Linked DNA regions of Arcticibacter tournemirensis. The protein of the gene in region 2 interacts with the protein of the main gene of each other region in a pairwise test. Links are inferred from orthologs where the notes say so. Each region holds a gene or a part of one and is shown on either strand. Other genes may lie near its edges.

Evidence for each region. The genes of interacting proteins can lie anywhere in the genome.
Region 1: the proteins of BDE36_RS14525 (region 2) and topA interact in binary tests that used the Escherichia coli proteins (3 or more experiments, as listed by UniProt). The link is inferred for Arcticibacter tournemirensis from one-to-one orthologs.

Annotation. Positions count from the first base shown.
Region 1 is NZ_VFPL01000001.1:3,815,610-3,823,635, reverse strand. Bases 2,573-5,643 are described here. They hold topA (type I DNA topoisomerase), read right to left. Parts: upstream 5,244-5,643; coding sequence 2,901-5,243; downstream 2,573-2,900. Other genes in these bases: mnmA (tRNA 2-thiouridine(34) synthase MnmA), read right to left, coding at 5,363-5,643; BDE36_RS16120 (hypothetical protein), read right to left, coding at 2,573-2,825. Also shown: BDE36_RS16125 (Ig-like domain-containing alpha-2-macroglobulin family protein), read right to left, coding at 1-2,359; more of BDE36_RS16120, read right to left, coding at 2,421-2,572; more of mnmA, read right to left, coding at 5,644-6,451; BDE36_RS16105 (ABC transporter permease), read right to left, coding at 6,535-7,698; BDE36_RS16100 (HlyD family secretion protein), read right to left, coding at 7,766-8,026. UniProt on the Escherichia coli protein: Releases the supercoiling and torsional tension of DNA, which is introduced during the DNA replication and transcription, by transiently cleaving and rejoining one strand of the DNA duplex.
Region 2 is NZ_VFPL01000001.1:3,442,202-3,449,901, reverse strand. What follows is about bases 2,203-4,947. They hold BDE36_RS14525 (IMPACT family protein), read right to left. Parts: upstream 4,010-4,947; coding sequence 3,395-4,009; downstream 2,203-3,394. Other genes in these bases: BDE36_RS14520 (SDR family oxidoreductase), read left to right, coding at 4,112-4,947; BDE36_RS14530 (hypothetical protein), read left to right, coding at 3,136-3,393; BDE36_RS14535 (Tex family protein), read left to right, coding at 2,203-2,937. In the rest of the region: BDE36_RS14540 (DUF3307 domain-containing protein), read left to right, coding at 1-520; more of BDE36_RS14535, read left to right, coding at 709-2,202; more of BDE36_RS14520, read left to right, coding at 4,948-4,981; BDE36_RS14515 (phosphoenolpyruvate carboxylase), read left to right, coding at 5,228-7,700.

The DNA.
Region 1 (8,026 bases), 370 kb from region 2 along the record:
AAGGCCGCGATGGGTCATCAAAGGAGAAATCTTCGAGTTTCGGGAAAGAGGTTTTATCAGCACTCACAAAGGCATCGACACGTGCTTTCAGATTTCTGGCGGCGCCGCCGAACAACCACTCTGATCTCAGGGTTGCGGCGAGCCCTTCATCTTTCCGAAGTATCTTTTTCCCTCCGAATGACAGATCGATTTTCAGCCGGTTGGGCATAATCGTCTCTATTCGGATCCTCTTTTCAAATACCGCACCCCCTGCTTTTATTTTGGCCTGCCAGTTACCGGTTGGTGAGCCCTGTTCTGTAGCTGTTTTAAAAGCATAAAATCCATTAAGACCTTTGTTCCTGATCAGACGTTTATAGAGCTGACCCTGCGGTGTATAAAGCTCGAAACTCACGGGATGCCCAACTGGAAGTTTGTTCTCCCTGTCGTCGAGTATAAAAGTAATATTCAACGAATCGCCTGGCCTCCATACACCTCTTTCTCCATATATGAATCCCTTTAGTCCCTTTTGAATTTGTTCGCCTCCCGTGTTGAAGCGGCTTAGTGGTAGCGAACTTCCATCATCCAGCTTTAAGTAGGCTCTTTCATCACCGTTCTTTGCCACAAGCAGATAGGGTTTACGTTTAAGAGCAATTGTAACGATGCCGTCGCTACCCGACTTTGCTTCGCCTATGATCTGCTGCTGGTAGTCGAGGAACTGCAATGTAACACCACCTTTAGGCTCCGCACTCAGAATATCGGTAACTGCGACAGTAAGGTTGTTATTGCTTCCGTTCTTAGCGATAAGGCCGATGTTCGATGCCAAGACACTTCGTGAAGCCCATCGGTCGCGATTATAATATGAATTGCTGCACGGATCTTCCCGCTCGTCCCAGTTGTATCCATAGGGATAATAGTTGTCGTACCGGCTCCAGAACTCATCGTCTTCATCGATATTCGCCTTGTAACCCAATTCATTCTCATCGTCGCTTAATGTTCCGCCACTTCCTTTACACGAGTATACCGAATAGGAGGGCCTGAATCCGATCATAATTCTGTAGATAGCGCCGGGCTCAGTCCTTAAAAGTTTGTCGATATCCAGCATGAAGCGTGTCTTCTTGTGAAGGTTTACACTTTTGTCGTCATCAAGCCGGATGCTTACCTGCTTTATCGGTTTTGCTACCTGGCGGAGGTTGACATCGCCGTCAAGTGAATTTTCCTGCAGGTATTGTGGAATGTTATTTCCATAAATCTTAATGATGGTTACGTCAACAGCTTTCAGATTCACAGCCTCGAAAGGCATCATCAGTTTGCCCGAATGGGGGAGGATCACACCTTTTCCCGGGATGGTCACTGAGGGCAGCCGGTTTTCGAAAAATACATTGGCATTGAAAGAACGGGGGAGTTTCTTTCCTGAGAAATTTTCAATCCCTTCGTTGACAAATACTCCATAGTTCCCCTCAAGTCGTTCCGACGGGTAAAGCTTTACCTCGCTTCCCTGGATGGTGTAGGCTGGCATTTCGGAATTGGTGATCCCGAGAAGTCCGTTTAATTCCTGTCCAATTCGCAGCGGGTCTGAAAACTGTACGAGAACGTACTGCTCATTATCCTGAATGGCACGAATATCCAGGACTTTAAAATCGCCGACAGCCGGAATTTCAAATTTCTTTTTTCCGCTTTTGTCAATATCCAGGGTGCTGCCGTCCCACAATATTGATATGGCCTGGGCTCTTTCGGCTCTGGTTATATTGTCGATAGTAAACTGGTGAGTTCTCGATTCATTATTATGCTGCCATGTCACTGTTGTCTTATACGGACTTTCCACTTTAAGAAGCTGCTCCACTTTTGTGTCCTCCTCTGTATCCGACATAATGAGCGTTCCCGAAAGTTTCATTTTATCGGGCGAACTGTTACTGGCAGATCGAAGTCCCGAAAACTCTATTTCGTAGTCGGGCTTGATGGTCTGAAAATCGAATGAAAATTCGTCCATTTCGCCAGGCACTTCCATTACCTTATCAAGATGGAACGTTACGTCGTATTTTTGATTTGGGTCGAGCTCAGAATCCGGCTTAAACTCCAATGTTCTTGAATCAATCCAATAGACCTTTCCCTTCACGTCCGGAGAAATTTCTATCAAGTCGTCTCCCGCCGGCTTTCCCGCCGAATAGGTATTCTGAATATCACTGGCCAGTCTTATACGTATCGCACTTTCGCGCGATACGATTCCACTGGTAAAGCTCTCAATGTATTTACTGTACTCCACATAATTGCTTTTTTTATAGCGTTTTAAGTTCCAGTAGGTAATGCCGGCAATGGAAAGCACGGCAATGAAGGCAAGAAGAACGGTGATCTGTTTCTTTGTGAAAGATTTTTCGGAAGGCATATAAAAGATTTTTGTGAATTTAAGAAGATTTAAATTCATAAAAAAAGATTTCAGGCGCTCTTTACCTGATCATTACTCCCGGTTTATTAACGACGGGTATCCTGATGATGTTCGATTCAACGATGCTTTCGGGAAGGAAGATGAACTTTTTATCGTATATCTGATCTTTTATATAATAGCTGAGCCAGTATTCATTTGTAAGGCCGAATACCTGTTCGTCTATAGCTTCAATCAGGGCATAACTGCCGCTTTCAACGGTGCCTATAGAATGGCGAAGTATAGATGTTTTTACATCTTTGCCATCCTTTTGTCCGTAGCCCTTAGATGACACAAGTACCATATCAATCTGTTCAGCCTTCAGATTAACGAGATAGACATTCCAAACTTTTGCTTCGGGACTCTCTCTTTCAAGAACCACAGCAATAGCTATATCTTCAACAATATTTTCGGGCAGATCTTTTTTCATATCTTGGGTTGTTAGATATTAGTATTTTTCTCAAATCTCCTGTCTCAAATCTTGATACTCATATCTCGATACTATTTATCCCTTCTTTTTCGCAAACCTTCCACCTTTTTTCTTGGGTTCTTTCTCGGCGGCTTCTGCCAGCGCCTTTACTTCCTCGAATGTAAGATCTTTTGCTTCCTTCCCTTTGGGGATTTTAACGTTCTGTTTGCCGTATTCAATATAAGGCCCCCAGCGACCGTTTAAAACCTTAACGGCAGGATCTTCATCAAACGTTTTAATAAGCTTCTCCGCATCCTTTATCCGCTTATTCTTTATAATTTCTATCGCTTGTTCTTCTGTGACACTATGCGGGTCTACATCCTTAGGCAGGGAATAAAACGCACTGTTGTGCCGGATATAAGGACCGAACCTGCCGATAGCCACAGTCATATCTTTATCTTCGAAGGCACCGACTTTTTTTGGCAGATTAAAAAGTTCCAGTGCATCTTCAAGGCTGATTGTTTCGATCATCTGGCCGCTCCTAAGGCTTGCATAGCGCGGTTTTTCCTCATCGTCAGCCTCTCCAATCTGGACGAACGGTCCAAACCTTCCGATCCTGACGGATACCTTTTTCCCGCTTGCCGGATCAATGCCAAGATCGCGTTCCCCTCTGGCTTTTTCAGCGGTTTGTATGGTATTTTCTACTTCCTGGTGGAAGGGGCTATAAAATGACTTCAGCATTTCAGTCCACTCTTTCAATCCGTGCGCTATTTCATCAAATTCCTTTTCAACATTGGCTGTGAAATGGTAATCCACAATCCCTTTGAAATATTGAATCAGGAAATCGTTCACTACGGCACCGATGTCGGTAGGGAAGAGCTTCGCTTTTTCAGCTCCGGTAATTTCAGTCTTTGTGTCTTTATTTATCTCTCCGTTCTTTAAACTGAAAACGCAATATGTTCTCGACTTCCCTTCCCTGTCTTCTTTTACAACATATCCGCGGTTCTGTACAGTAGAAATAGTAGGAGCGTAAGTGGAAGGACGCCCTATGCCCAGCTCTTCAAGTTTCTTAACGAGACTTGCTTCCGTATATCTCGCGGGAGGCCGGCTAAAGCGTTCCGTAGCTGTAATTTCCTGGGCCTTCAGATCCTGGCCTTTGCTTAACGGCGGCAGGATAGCATTGCCGCTTTCATCATCCAGGTTTACATCCTGATCTTCGTCGGTCGACTCGATATATACCTTTAGAAAGCCATCGAATTTCATCACCTCGCCGTTTGCTATAAACTGTTCAGCGCGGGTAGAAATCCCGATCTTTGCAGTTGTTTTTTCAAACCTTGCTTCACTCATCTGCGATGCAATAGCCCTTTTCCAGATAAGCTCATACAGTCGTTTTTCAGAGTTATCACCCTCGATGCTGTGCTGATCGAAATAAGTAGGACGGATCGCTTCGTGTGCTTCCTGCGCCCCTGCCGATTTTGTCTTAAATTTCCGTAACTGGTGATATTGATTGCCGTAAGCTTTGTTAATTTCGTTTGAAGCAGCGTCAAGAGCCGTTTCCGAAAGATTAACCGAATCAGTACGCATGTACGTTATCTTTCCCGATTCGTATAGTTTTTGGGCAACAGTCATTGTTCGGGAAACCGAAAAGCCAAGCTTTCTGCTAGCTTCCTGTTGTAATGTAGAGGTAGTAAAGGGAGGGGCCGGACTTCTTTTTGCCGGGCGTGTTTCAAGACTTTCTATTTTGTATGCAGCATTCTTACATGCCTGCAGAAACTCTGTCGCTTCTGCTTCGGTATCAAACCGCTCCGATAGATCTGCCCTGAAAAGCTCCTTTTGTTTTCCGGTAGAAAATATGGCTACTACTTTATACGCAGCAGTTGTTTTAAATTTATTTATCTCTCGTTCCCGCTCTACGATCAGCCGCACCGCTACAGATTGAACGCGCCCGGCTGAAAGTGAAGGTTTAACTTTTTTCCATAATACAGGAGAAAGCTCGAAGCCCACCAGCCTGTCGAGAACACGGCGTGCCTGCTGTGCGTTAACAAGATTGTAGTCTATTTTACGCGGATTATCAATGGCCCTCAGTATCGCCGGCTTGGTGATCTCGTGAAATACTATCCGTTTAGTTTTATCCTCCTTCAGTCCGAGTGTTTCAAAAAGATGCCATGAAATAGCTTCTCCCTCGCGGTCCTCGTCCGATGCAAGCCAAACAACGTCTGCTTCTTTCGCTAGTTTCTTCAGTTCGCTTACTACCGCCTTCTTGTCGGCGGGAACTTCATATTTCTGGGTAAAGTTATTAAGAACATCGATCGCGTCGTCAGTTTTTACCAGGTCGCGAATATGTCCGTAACTCGATTTAACCATAAAGTCTTTTCCAAGGTAGCCTTCTATGGTTTTTGCTTTTGCGGGTGACTCAACGATTAGTAGATTTTTTGCCATTAAAGGATGCGTTTTTTGCAAATAAAGGCATTAATCACCCCAATGCAAAATCCATTTGCTTTAAATTTTTGTAAAGTGAATGAAATAAGTGATGTGTAGCGGATTAGATTTTGAATCACTTAAAGCAGGAATCCGCCACCCAGGAGGTCGTTATCCTCGTAAAAGACAGCCGACTGACCTGGTGCAATTCCGGAAACAGCATGATGGAAATTAACTTTCATTAATCCGTCTTCTTCAACGATAGTGCTCATGGTTCCGGAATCTTTGTATCTTATCTTTGTTATTGCTTCCAAAGGCTCCGTGATATGGTCGTATTTAATAAGGTTAAGTCCTCTTACCATGGCGGTAACCTTTTTTAATTCATCCTGTGTTCCAAGAACTACAGTATTGCTCTCGGGCATAATCTCCTTAACGAACATAGGCTGGCCTAAAGCAATGCCTAGTCCTTTGCGTTGGCCTATAGTGTAAAATGGATAACCTTCATGTCTCCCTACAACCGATCCGTCGCTCAATATAAAATTGCCGCCCTGTACCTGTTCGTCCAATCCCTCTACGCGATGGCGTAAAAAGGCGCGGTAATCATTATCGGGAACAAAACAGATTTCATAACTCTCACTTTTTTTAGCAAGTTCTGCCTGCCCCATGTCGAGCGCCATCTGCCGGATCTCTGCCTTGGTAAAACTTCCAAGCGGAAACTTCGTTCGCGCAAGATTTCTCTGGGATACACCCCAAAGAACGTAGGATTGGTCCTTGTTTTCGTCTTTCCCTTTGGATATAACATAACGCCCTGTATTTTCAAGGCGAATATTGGCATAGTGGCCGGTGGCGATAAATTCGCAGTCAAGCTTGTCTGCCCGCTTAAGCAACGCTTCCCACTTAATGTGAGTATTGCAAAGCACACAGGGGTTGGGCGTGCGTCCGGCAAGATATTCGGCTACGAAATTGTCGATCACAAAGTCCCCGAACTCGCTGCGGATATCCAGTATATAGTGAGGAAATCCATAAGCAACGGCGAGCGAGCGGGCGTCGTTAATGGAGTCGAGACTGCAGCAGCCAGTCTCCTTCGAAGATGATCCGGACGATGCATAATCCCATGTTTTCATGGTAAGCCCAATTACTTCATACCCCTGTTCGTGTAACATGACAGAGGCCACGGAGCTATCGACCCCTCCACTCATTGCAACCAAAATTCTTCCGTGCTTACTCATAACAAAGTACAAAGATACTTCTTCCCCGCCGATTTTTGTTTTAGGCAGGTCAGAGAGTTGTAAAACTTCCCATATACCGCGAATTACTGTTCTTTAATCTGTCGCAGTTTCCTGAATTTCCTGCTAAGCGCAATCCATGCAAGCAATCCGAAAAAAATGCTTAACCCAGCGAGGTATAAAACCGGTTTTTGTACCAGGTCGAACGTTCCATTTTCTACCATCAGGATCCTGTAGATTTGAAGAAAGTGAGTGAGCGGAATGGCATCAGCAAGGATCCTTACACCGATAGGCATCTGGCTTAAAGGCCATGTAAAACCACTGATCACGAAGCTGGGTGTGGCTACGACCATCAGGATCTCCGTGGCCTTTAATTGATTCGGAATCAGAATGCTCACAAGAATTCCCATCATACTTACCGCGAAAACAAACAAACCTGCAAGAAGCGTGAGCAAGCCCATGTTATATTGCATGGGTATTTTAAACCACATATGCATGAGTCCGTAGGATAGCCATATTAAAAACGACATGAGAAAATAGGGAGTGCATTTGGTAATAATGGCAAGCAGGGGAGAGCCTGCCTTCAGGGCAAGATCTGTCATTGTATTCTTTTCGTACTCAGCGGCAAAAGTGATGGCAAGAGCAAGGAACAATACCTGCTGAAGTATGGTTGCCAGCATTCCGGGCCATAAGAAGTACATATAATTGCTCCCCTTGTTGTAGTTCCTCAGTATAGTGGCAGCAAATGGTTCATATTGTTTTTCTGCGAGAGATTGAGGTACACCTGTCTTTTTAAGCGCTTCTATTTGTATTCCGGCTTTAAGCGTTCCGGCAACCGTCTGTATCGCTCTTGAGGCAAAATTCGCTGTGAGGATATTATCGGCATTTACATATACAAGCATTTCGGGATACCGCTTATACTGTATATCTGCTTCGAAATTTGAAGGGATAATCAGGATACACGCCGCCTCATGTTTGATAGAGAAGTCTTTAATTCTGTTGGCTGAGGGTAGTATGGCTGCTATTTTTACAACTTCGTTGTCGTCCAGCATATCAATCATACGGCTGCTTACCGAAGAATGATCTTCATCAACCACCACAATCGGCAGATCGGTTACCTTACCTTTTTTATACGTATACCCAAAAAGAATTCCGTATGTAAGAGGTGCCCCGATAAAAAGGAGAATCAGTACAGAATTCGACCTGAAGAGTTTGAATTCCCGAAGTACGAGATCAAAGAAAGTTTTCATGTATTTTCAACTAAATATATCCGCGTTGGCAACAGGAGATAGTAAAGGCTTTTTATAGTGAAGCTTGTCATTTCTTTGATAGTTCCAATGTTGCCGTCGCGTTTGCCAGAAGCGTGTTTGTTTGCGCAGGATTGACCGGCCTGATTTTCACTTCATACAACGCTTCGCCCATCTCAAAGTCGGGGTACGCCGTAGTAATGTCAGCATAGTGGTTAAGTTGGCTCACAGATGTTACTTCGCCCTCAATGTCCGTTTTATTATAAGGTATATGGACTGTATACCTTTGTTTCTTCTTAACCTTTGCAATAGCTGATTCGGGAACTGAAAA
Region 2 (7,700 bases):
TGTTATATTGATCAGTCATTTTCTCATAGATCTCTGGAAATCATACCGTCCCGCAACGTTAATTTATTTCTTTGCCGACCAGTTTCTGCATCTGGCTGTAATTGCCGCCCTGGGTGCTTTGCTTTTCCCCGCAGAAATACCTACGGCGGAGACAGTGCTGTCGGTGGTAAACAGCAAACCTTACTGGCTGGTTACGCTGGCCGTGATCTTTCTTTCGTATCCTTCGGGAATCATGATCGGAATGCTTACTTCAAAATGGCGAAACCAGATCCCGCAGCAGGAGTTTACCCTGGGTAATGCAGGAAAATGGATCGGTATCCTCGAACGCCTCATTATTTTTGTACTGGTAGTATTCGATCAGTATGCCGCTATAGGCTTGCTTACAGCCGCAAAATCTATCCTTCGCTTTAGCGATACCAAGGATGCCCCGCAACGCACAGAGTACGTTCTTATCGGGACGCTCATCAGCGTTGCTACAGCCATCACCGTTGGGTTGCTTGTTAAAACGGGACTCCGGTGAGTTGAAGGTTTAAAGTTTAAAGTTCAAAGTTGAAAGTTTAAAGTGCCGTAGCAGGTTTTAAGTTAAGGTTACGTACAAGATGCATTGAAAAATATTCTGCGTTTCTGCAGGGAATGTGGATAAGCAAATTTTGAATTATCCGGAGATAGCCGCAAATTCGCAGACTTTTACTGATTGCTTGGAAAGATATGATTTCACATTTTAAGAAGATAGCCGAGGAGCTTTCTTTAAGCGAAAAACAGGTTAGTACTACAGTTGCTTTACTAGATGAAGGCGCTACTGTGCCTTTTATCTCAAGGTACCGTAAGGAATTGACGGGAAGTCTTGATGAAGTTCAGGTAGCTGCTATCCGCGACCGCGCTGAACAACTACGGGAACTTGATAAACGCCGCGATGCTATCCTGAAATCGCTTGCTGAAATGGGCAAACTGAGCCCGGAGCTTGAAAAGCAGATACAAGAGGCAGAAACAATGACCGTTCTTGAGGACCTGTACCTGCCTTACCGGCCCAAGCGGAAGACCCGCGCCAGTGCGGCAAGGGAAAAGGGACTGCAACCTCTTGCAGATCTTCTGATGGAACAGCATAAATTTGATGTTCTTGAAGAAGCTGCTAAATATATAAATCAGGAGAAGGGTGTAACTACGGATGCAGAAGCTCTGGCAGGTGCCCGTGATATTATTGCTGAACAGATCAGTGAGAATGCAGACACAAGGGCGAAGATCAGAGAACTGTTTATAGAAAAAGGCGAGTTTAGTTCTAAAGTAATTGAAGGAAAAGAGATTGAAGGCGCCAAGTATAAAGATTACTTTGACTGGAAGGAGCCGGTAAAGACCGCGCCTTCCCATCGTATTCTGGCCATGCGAAGGGGTGAAAAGGAGCTTGTTCTTTCGCTGGATGTGTTTCCGCCTGAAGACGATGCAATCGCCATACTCGACCGGTTTTTTGTGAAGTCAAATAATGCGGCATCCGATCAGGTGCGCCTGGCGCTTACCGATAGTTACAAAAGGCTGCTGAAGCCTTCGATGGAAACAGAGGTTCGTCTGCTCACCAAAAAGAAGGCTGATGAAGAGGCCATCAGGGTATTTGCAGAGAACGTACGTCAGCTGTTGCTTTCGGCACCCATGGGGCAAAAGCGAATCATGGCAATAGACCCCGGCTTCCGCACAGGATGTAAGGTTGTATGTCTTGACGAACAGGGGCAGCTGCTGGAGAATACTGCCATTTATCCGCATACCGGCTCAGGCGGTGTTGCTGAGGCGGAAAAGACTATTTACCATCTTGTCCATACGTATTCCATTGAATCTATTGCTATAGGTAACGGAACCGCAGGACGTGAAACAGAGACTTTTATACGTCGGTTAAATCTTCCCGGAGTAAATGTGGTGATGGTGAATGAGAGTGGGGCTTCTATCTATTCCGCATCGGAGGCGGCAAGGGAGGAGTTTCCGGATAAGGACATCACCGTAAGGGGCGCAGTGTCCATCGGAAGACGGCTGATGGATCCCCTGGCCGAACTGGTGAAGATTGACCCCAAGTCGATTGGAGTAGGGCAATATCAGCATGACGTCGATCAGAATAAGTTGCAGACATCACTGGATGACACTGTTATAAGCTGTGTGAACGCAGTAGGAGTTGAGCTGAACACAGCATCTAAACAAATCCTTTCCTATGTCTCGGGTCTGGGTCCGCAGCTCGCGAAGGGCATTGTGGAATACCGTAATAAAAACGGCGCCTTTAAGAGACGTGATGAACTGAAAAAGGTGCCTCGCCTGGGCGATAAAGCGTTTGAGCAATCGGCTGGTTTCCTTCGCATCCGGAATGCAGAGCACCCGCTTGATGCAAGCGCAGTACATCCGGAACGTTATAGCTTGGTCGAACAGATGGCAAAAGACTTGAATTGCCGCCTGGAGGACCTGATGAAGGATGATACCCTACGTAAGAAGATCCGTCCTGAAAGATACGTGAGTGATGCCGTCGGACTGCCTACCTTACAGGATATACTTCAGGAGCTGGCAAAGCCAGGTCGTGATCCGCGTGAGCAGTTTGAAGCATTTAGCTTTACGGAAGGTGTGAATGACATAGCGGATCTTAAGGTGGGGATGAAGCTCCCCGGAATCATTACCAACATTACGAATTTTGGCGCTTTCGTAGATATTGGCGTACACCAGGACGGGCTTGTTCATTTAAGCCAGCTTTCAAACCGCTTCGTCAAGGATCCCAACGAAGTAGTAAAAGTGCATCAGAAAGTAGAGGTCACGGTCACAGAAGTAGACGCCAGCCGCAAAAGGATCTCGCTGTCTATGAAAACGGAGGAACAGCGACCGGTAAACAAGCCTGCTGCTAAAGTCGGAAAAAAGAGGGTCCCGGAGGAGGATTTTAACAGCAAGCTGGCTGCGCTGAAGAGTCGGTTTTCGTAAGAAAGGACGCTTTTATGTATGAATCTTTGAACCGGAATTGAATGTTAAATTATTATTAACTATTTTTAGTTTCTGAAGAACCTTTTTCGGTTTGTAAATGTTATCTAGTATACATTCATTGAACTATTGGTGTTGTTCGTGAAGACGGATCTTAATCCGGTATTCTTATCTTTTATGTGATCTTTAATAATTTGATGTATGAAAAGCATTGACGAATCAACAGCAGCAAAGGCAAACAGCTTTAATTTCTTTATAAACCTGTTTGATAACGGTGAGTTTAATGAGTTAGTAGTTACCCAAGGTGTAGATGGATACCAGGTAGAGCTTGATAATGAAACATATATGTGTACGCTGGCTCAGGATAGCAATCATTGCTGGAAGCTCATAAAAGGCTCTATACCTTCCTTTGTTATCAGCGAAATCACTCAGAGAATAGACAGGAAATTAAGTAATTAATTTATACGGTATACAGGTAGCGCTGCCTTAATCCATCTACCTTGCTAAACCTTTCAAGTACAGTGTTTAGCTGTTTTTTGCGTATTTCAACTTCAACAGAGCAATCGTTATCATAGTCCTGCTTCCGGATATGCAGATTTTCTTCCTTGATAATCCGCATTACGTCATTCATCTGCAGGTAGTCGAAGTTAAATCTATAAATGTCATTTATTGTTTTCTCTGCAACCTCAGCTACTTTTAAAGCTTCTGAAGTTGCGGTTTTGTATGCGTTGATCAAGCCTGGAACGCCCAACAGCGTGCCACCGAAGTAGCGCACTACGATGACTATGACGTTAGTGAGGCCGGCTGATAATAATGTGTTCAGAATTGGGCGTCCTGCTGTTCCCGACGGCTCACCGTCGTCGTTTATCCTGAAGGATGTCTTGTCAGGGCCGAGGCGCAGCGCCCAGCAATGGTGCCTTGCTTTGGGATGTGCAGATCTTACATTTGCAACGAATACTTTTGCCTCCTCTTCTGTGCCGGCAGGGAATGCATAGGCTATAAATTTGCTTCCTTTATCCCGAAAAACCCCTTCTGCTGGCTTTGCTATCGTTTTGTAGGTGTCGTCGAACAACATGAGGCAATATTAATTAAAATGCTTAAGGTTCAAAATTAAAAACCCTCGTTTCTTTCCATTGTTAAATAAGTAGTTTAACAACATCTATCTAAAAAACAGAACATGCAGGAACAAAATGAATTGCAGGGTGCACAGCCACCACAGCATCAGGAGAGACAGCCGGGGATTGAGTCGGAGATGACCCCGAGACCAGCCTATGAGGGTGAACAGCAGGACGTATTTTCTAAACTGGCAGGTAAAGTTGCTATCATTACTGGTGGCGACAGTGGTATTGGCCGTGCTGTTGCCGTGGCATTTGCCCGTGAAGGGGCAGACGTAGTAGTATCTTATCTTGATGAACATGAGGACGCAAAGGAAACAAAATGGCAGGTGGAAAGGGAAGGGCAGAAATGCCTTCTGATCGCAGGAGATATCAGTACCGAAGCTCATTGTATCGATATTGTAGAAAAAGCCGTGGGAGAATTTGGAAGATTGGATATTGTGGTTAACAATGCCGCGGTTCAGTATCCGCAGGAAAACCTGGAAGACATTACAGAGGAGCAGCTTGTAAGGACGTTTCGCACCAATATTTTTCCTCATTTCTTTCTCACGAAGGCAGCGTTGAAGTATCTGCAGAAGGGAAGCGCCATTATCAATACAACATCCGTAACCGCTTACCGGGGCAGCAGCCATCTGATAGACTATGCATCTACAAAAGGAGCTATTGTTGGATTCACCAGGTCGCTGTCGTCGACACTGGCGTCAAGAGGCATTCGAGTAAATGCGGTAGCTCCTGGACCTATCTGGACTCCTTTGATTCCGGCCAGCTTTCCCGAAGAACATGTTGCTACCTTCGGTACCGACGTTCCAATGAAACGCGCCGGGCAGCCCGAAGAAGTGGCCACTTGTTATGTGTTTCTGGCGTCGGTAGATTCAAGTTACATGACCGGCCAGGTACTGCATCCGAATGGAGGAGAAATAATAAATGGATAGACATGAATTAAAAAACGGTTAATAAATTGTAATATTTATTATAATATTTAATTTCTTGAAGCAGTAATTTTTAAAATATTTCAACAGGATAAAGATTTAGTTATCAATGCAATAAGCGAATAAAATGAGCCCGGATTATCAGGAATAAACCGGGCCTTTTTGTTAACTCCTTAACTTACTGTATAATAAAAATTTCGCTAAAGGCTTAAACCTGTTATTTTTGCTATCTACAACCAAAGTATCATAATGAAACTAAGTCAAAAAGAAGCAGTTTTTGCCAGTGAAGTGGTCACACGATTTGAGCTTTATAACAGCTTATTTCTAACTCTTCCGTTTTACCGGGTAAAGCATACCGGGACCCTCTTGCCCTTTTTTACATCGCATTGCGAAGAAAGTGTCAGGCAGAATATTGCTCCTTCTGAAATTATTGAAAGTTTTTTCGGGCAATATGAACAGTATGTACAGGCGGCCGACCGTTTCGACCTTCTGTTCAGGTTTATTCAGTATATCGAACGCCAGGTGGTTCTCTTTGATGCTATCGAGGATTCGGCTTTCAACAAAACACATAGTCCCGAAGAAAGTGGTTCTTTGATCGCTCTATTGCAGCAGAGTTCTACGAATTCTTCTACAAAGGCGAAGCTGAGGCAGAAACTTCAGGATTTTTCTTTAAGGCTGGTGCTTACAGCTCACCCCACACAGTTTTATCCTGGACGGGTGCTTGCTATTATAACCGACCTTACCGAAGCAATTAAATCAAATAATATCAACGAAATACACCTTTTGCTGCAGCAGCTGGGCAAAACTCCTTTTTTCAATAAGAGCAAGCCGACCCCGGTAAACGAGGCGGCGAGCCTGGCATGGTTCCTTGAAAACGTGTTTTATCACGTGGTGTCGAATCTGCAGAAGGAAATCGAGAATGAATTCGAAGGTCCGATCTTTAATGCTCACCAGCTCATCGAACTTGGCTTCTGGCCCGGCGGCGACCGCGACGGCAACCCGAATGTTACCACTCAAAGTACAAAGGAGGTTTCGGAGCTGCTAAGGGAGATCCTGTTCCGTTGTTACTACCGCGATTTCAGATCGCTCCGCCGCCGTATCACCTTCAGAGGGGTGGAAGATTATATGAACCGGCTGCAGGACCTGTTTTATCAAAACAGCTTTGTGAAAGCGGGTGAGCCTAAAAATCAAAAAGATGAGATCATCGAGAATCTGGAAGCTGTGAAAGATGTGCTTCTTAAGGTGCATGATGGTTTATTTACCGACAGAATTGATGACCTGGTACACAAGGTAAGATTGTTTGGATGCTATTTTGCGTCTCTCGATATCCGCCAGGACAGCAGGGTACTCAGAAAAGCTCATCAGGAAGGCCGGGTTCATTTAAAAAAACTGTTACCCGATGATTACGATTCTTTATCCGAAGAGGAGAAACTAGCGCTGATTAATTTCGAGGAGGCCGATATTCCTGCAGAGGGTTACGAAGACCTGAGTACGGACACGTTCAGTACCATCAGACTGATGAAGCGCATGCAAAGTGCGGGAGGAGAGAAGGCTTCTCACCGGTTTATTATTAGTAACTGTCAGCAGGCTTCGGATATTCTGCAGCTAATTAATATGTTCTTGTGGAGCGGTTGGAAAAAGGAAGAGCTAACGGTTGATTTCGTTCCTCTGTTCGAAACGGTGCAAGACCTTAAAGCTGCCGGTACCGTTATGGAACGCCTTTATTCGAATCCTTTCTACAAGGAGCATCTGAAGAACAGGGATGATAAACAGGTTATCATGCTCGGCTTTTCAGACAGTACCAAAGATGGTGGATATCTGATGGCGAACTGGTCAATCTATAAAGCAAAAGTGGAACTCACCGCTCTGGCAAGGAAATATGGCATTCAGCTCGCGTTTTTCGACGGTCGCGGCGGGCCTCCTGCACGTGGCGGAGGCAAAACTCATCGCTTTTATGCCACCATGGGTAAAGAAATCGCTAACGACCAGATTCAGCTTACTATACAGGGACAAACCATCAGCAGCCAGTACGGATCGTTTGACACGGCTCATTTTAATATCGAGCAGATGATCAATGCGGGCGTTCTTTCTTCTTACGATGAAAACGACAAGAACACGCTGACCACTAAGCAGAAAGACCTTCTTGCTTCAATGGCTGATACAAGTCACAAAGCGTTTGTTTCGTTAAGAGAAGACCCTCTTTTCCTTAAATACCTCGAAGAACATAGCCCTCTGAAGTTGCTATCTCAAATCAATATAAGCAGCAGGCCTGTTAAGAGGAATTCGGGTGGCGAATTAAAACTTGAGGATTTAAGAGCAATCAGTTTTGTAACTGCCTGGACGCAGCTTAAACAGAATATCCCGGGATTTTATGGAGTAGGCTCGACTTTGAAGAAGGCGAAAGAAGATGGGATCTGGGATGATGTGAAAGCGCTTTACGAGTCGTCGGGGCAATTTAAGACCATGATGGATAACTGCATCATGTCGATGTCGAAAGCCGATTTCAGGGTTACTGCGTACCTGGAGTCAGATCCGGTGTTCGGGCCTTTCTGGACCCGTCTCAAGAACGAATACGACCTTACCCGCAGACTGATGCTTGAACTTACCGGTACTACTGTTCTGATGGAGCAATATCCTGTAGAACGGCGGTCTATAGCCTTAAGGGAAAAAATTATTTTACCGTTGGTGATCATCCAGCATTATGCGCTTCAGCAGCTCGAGT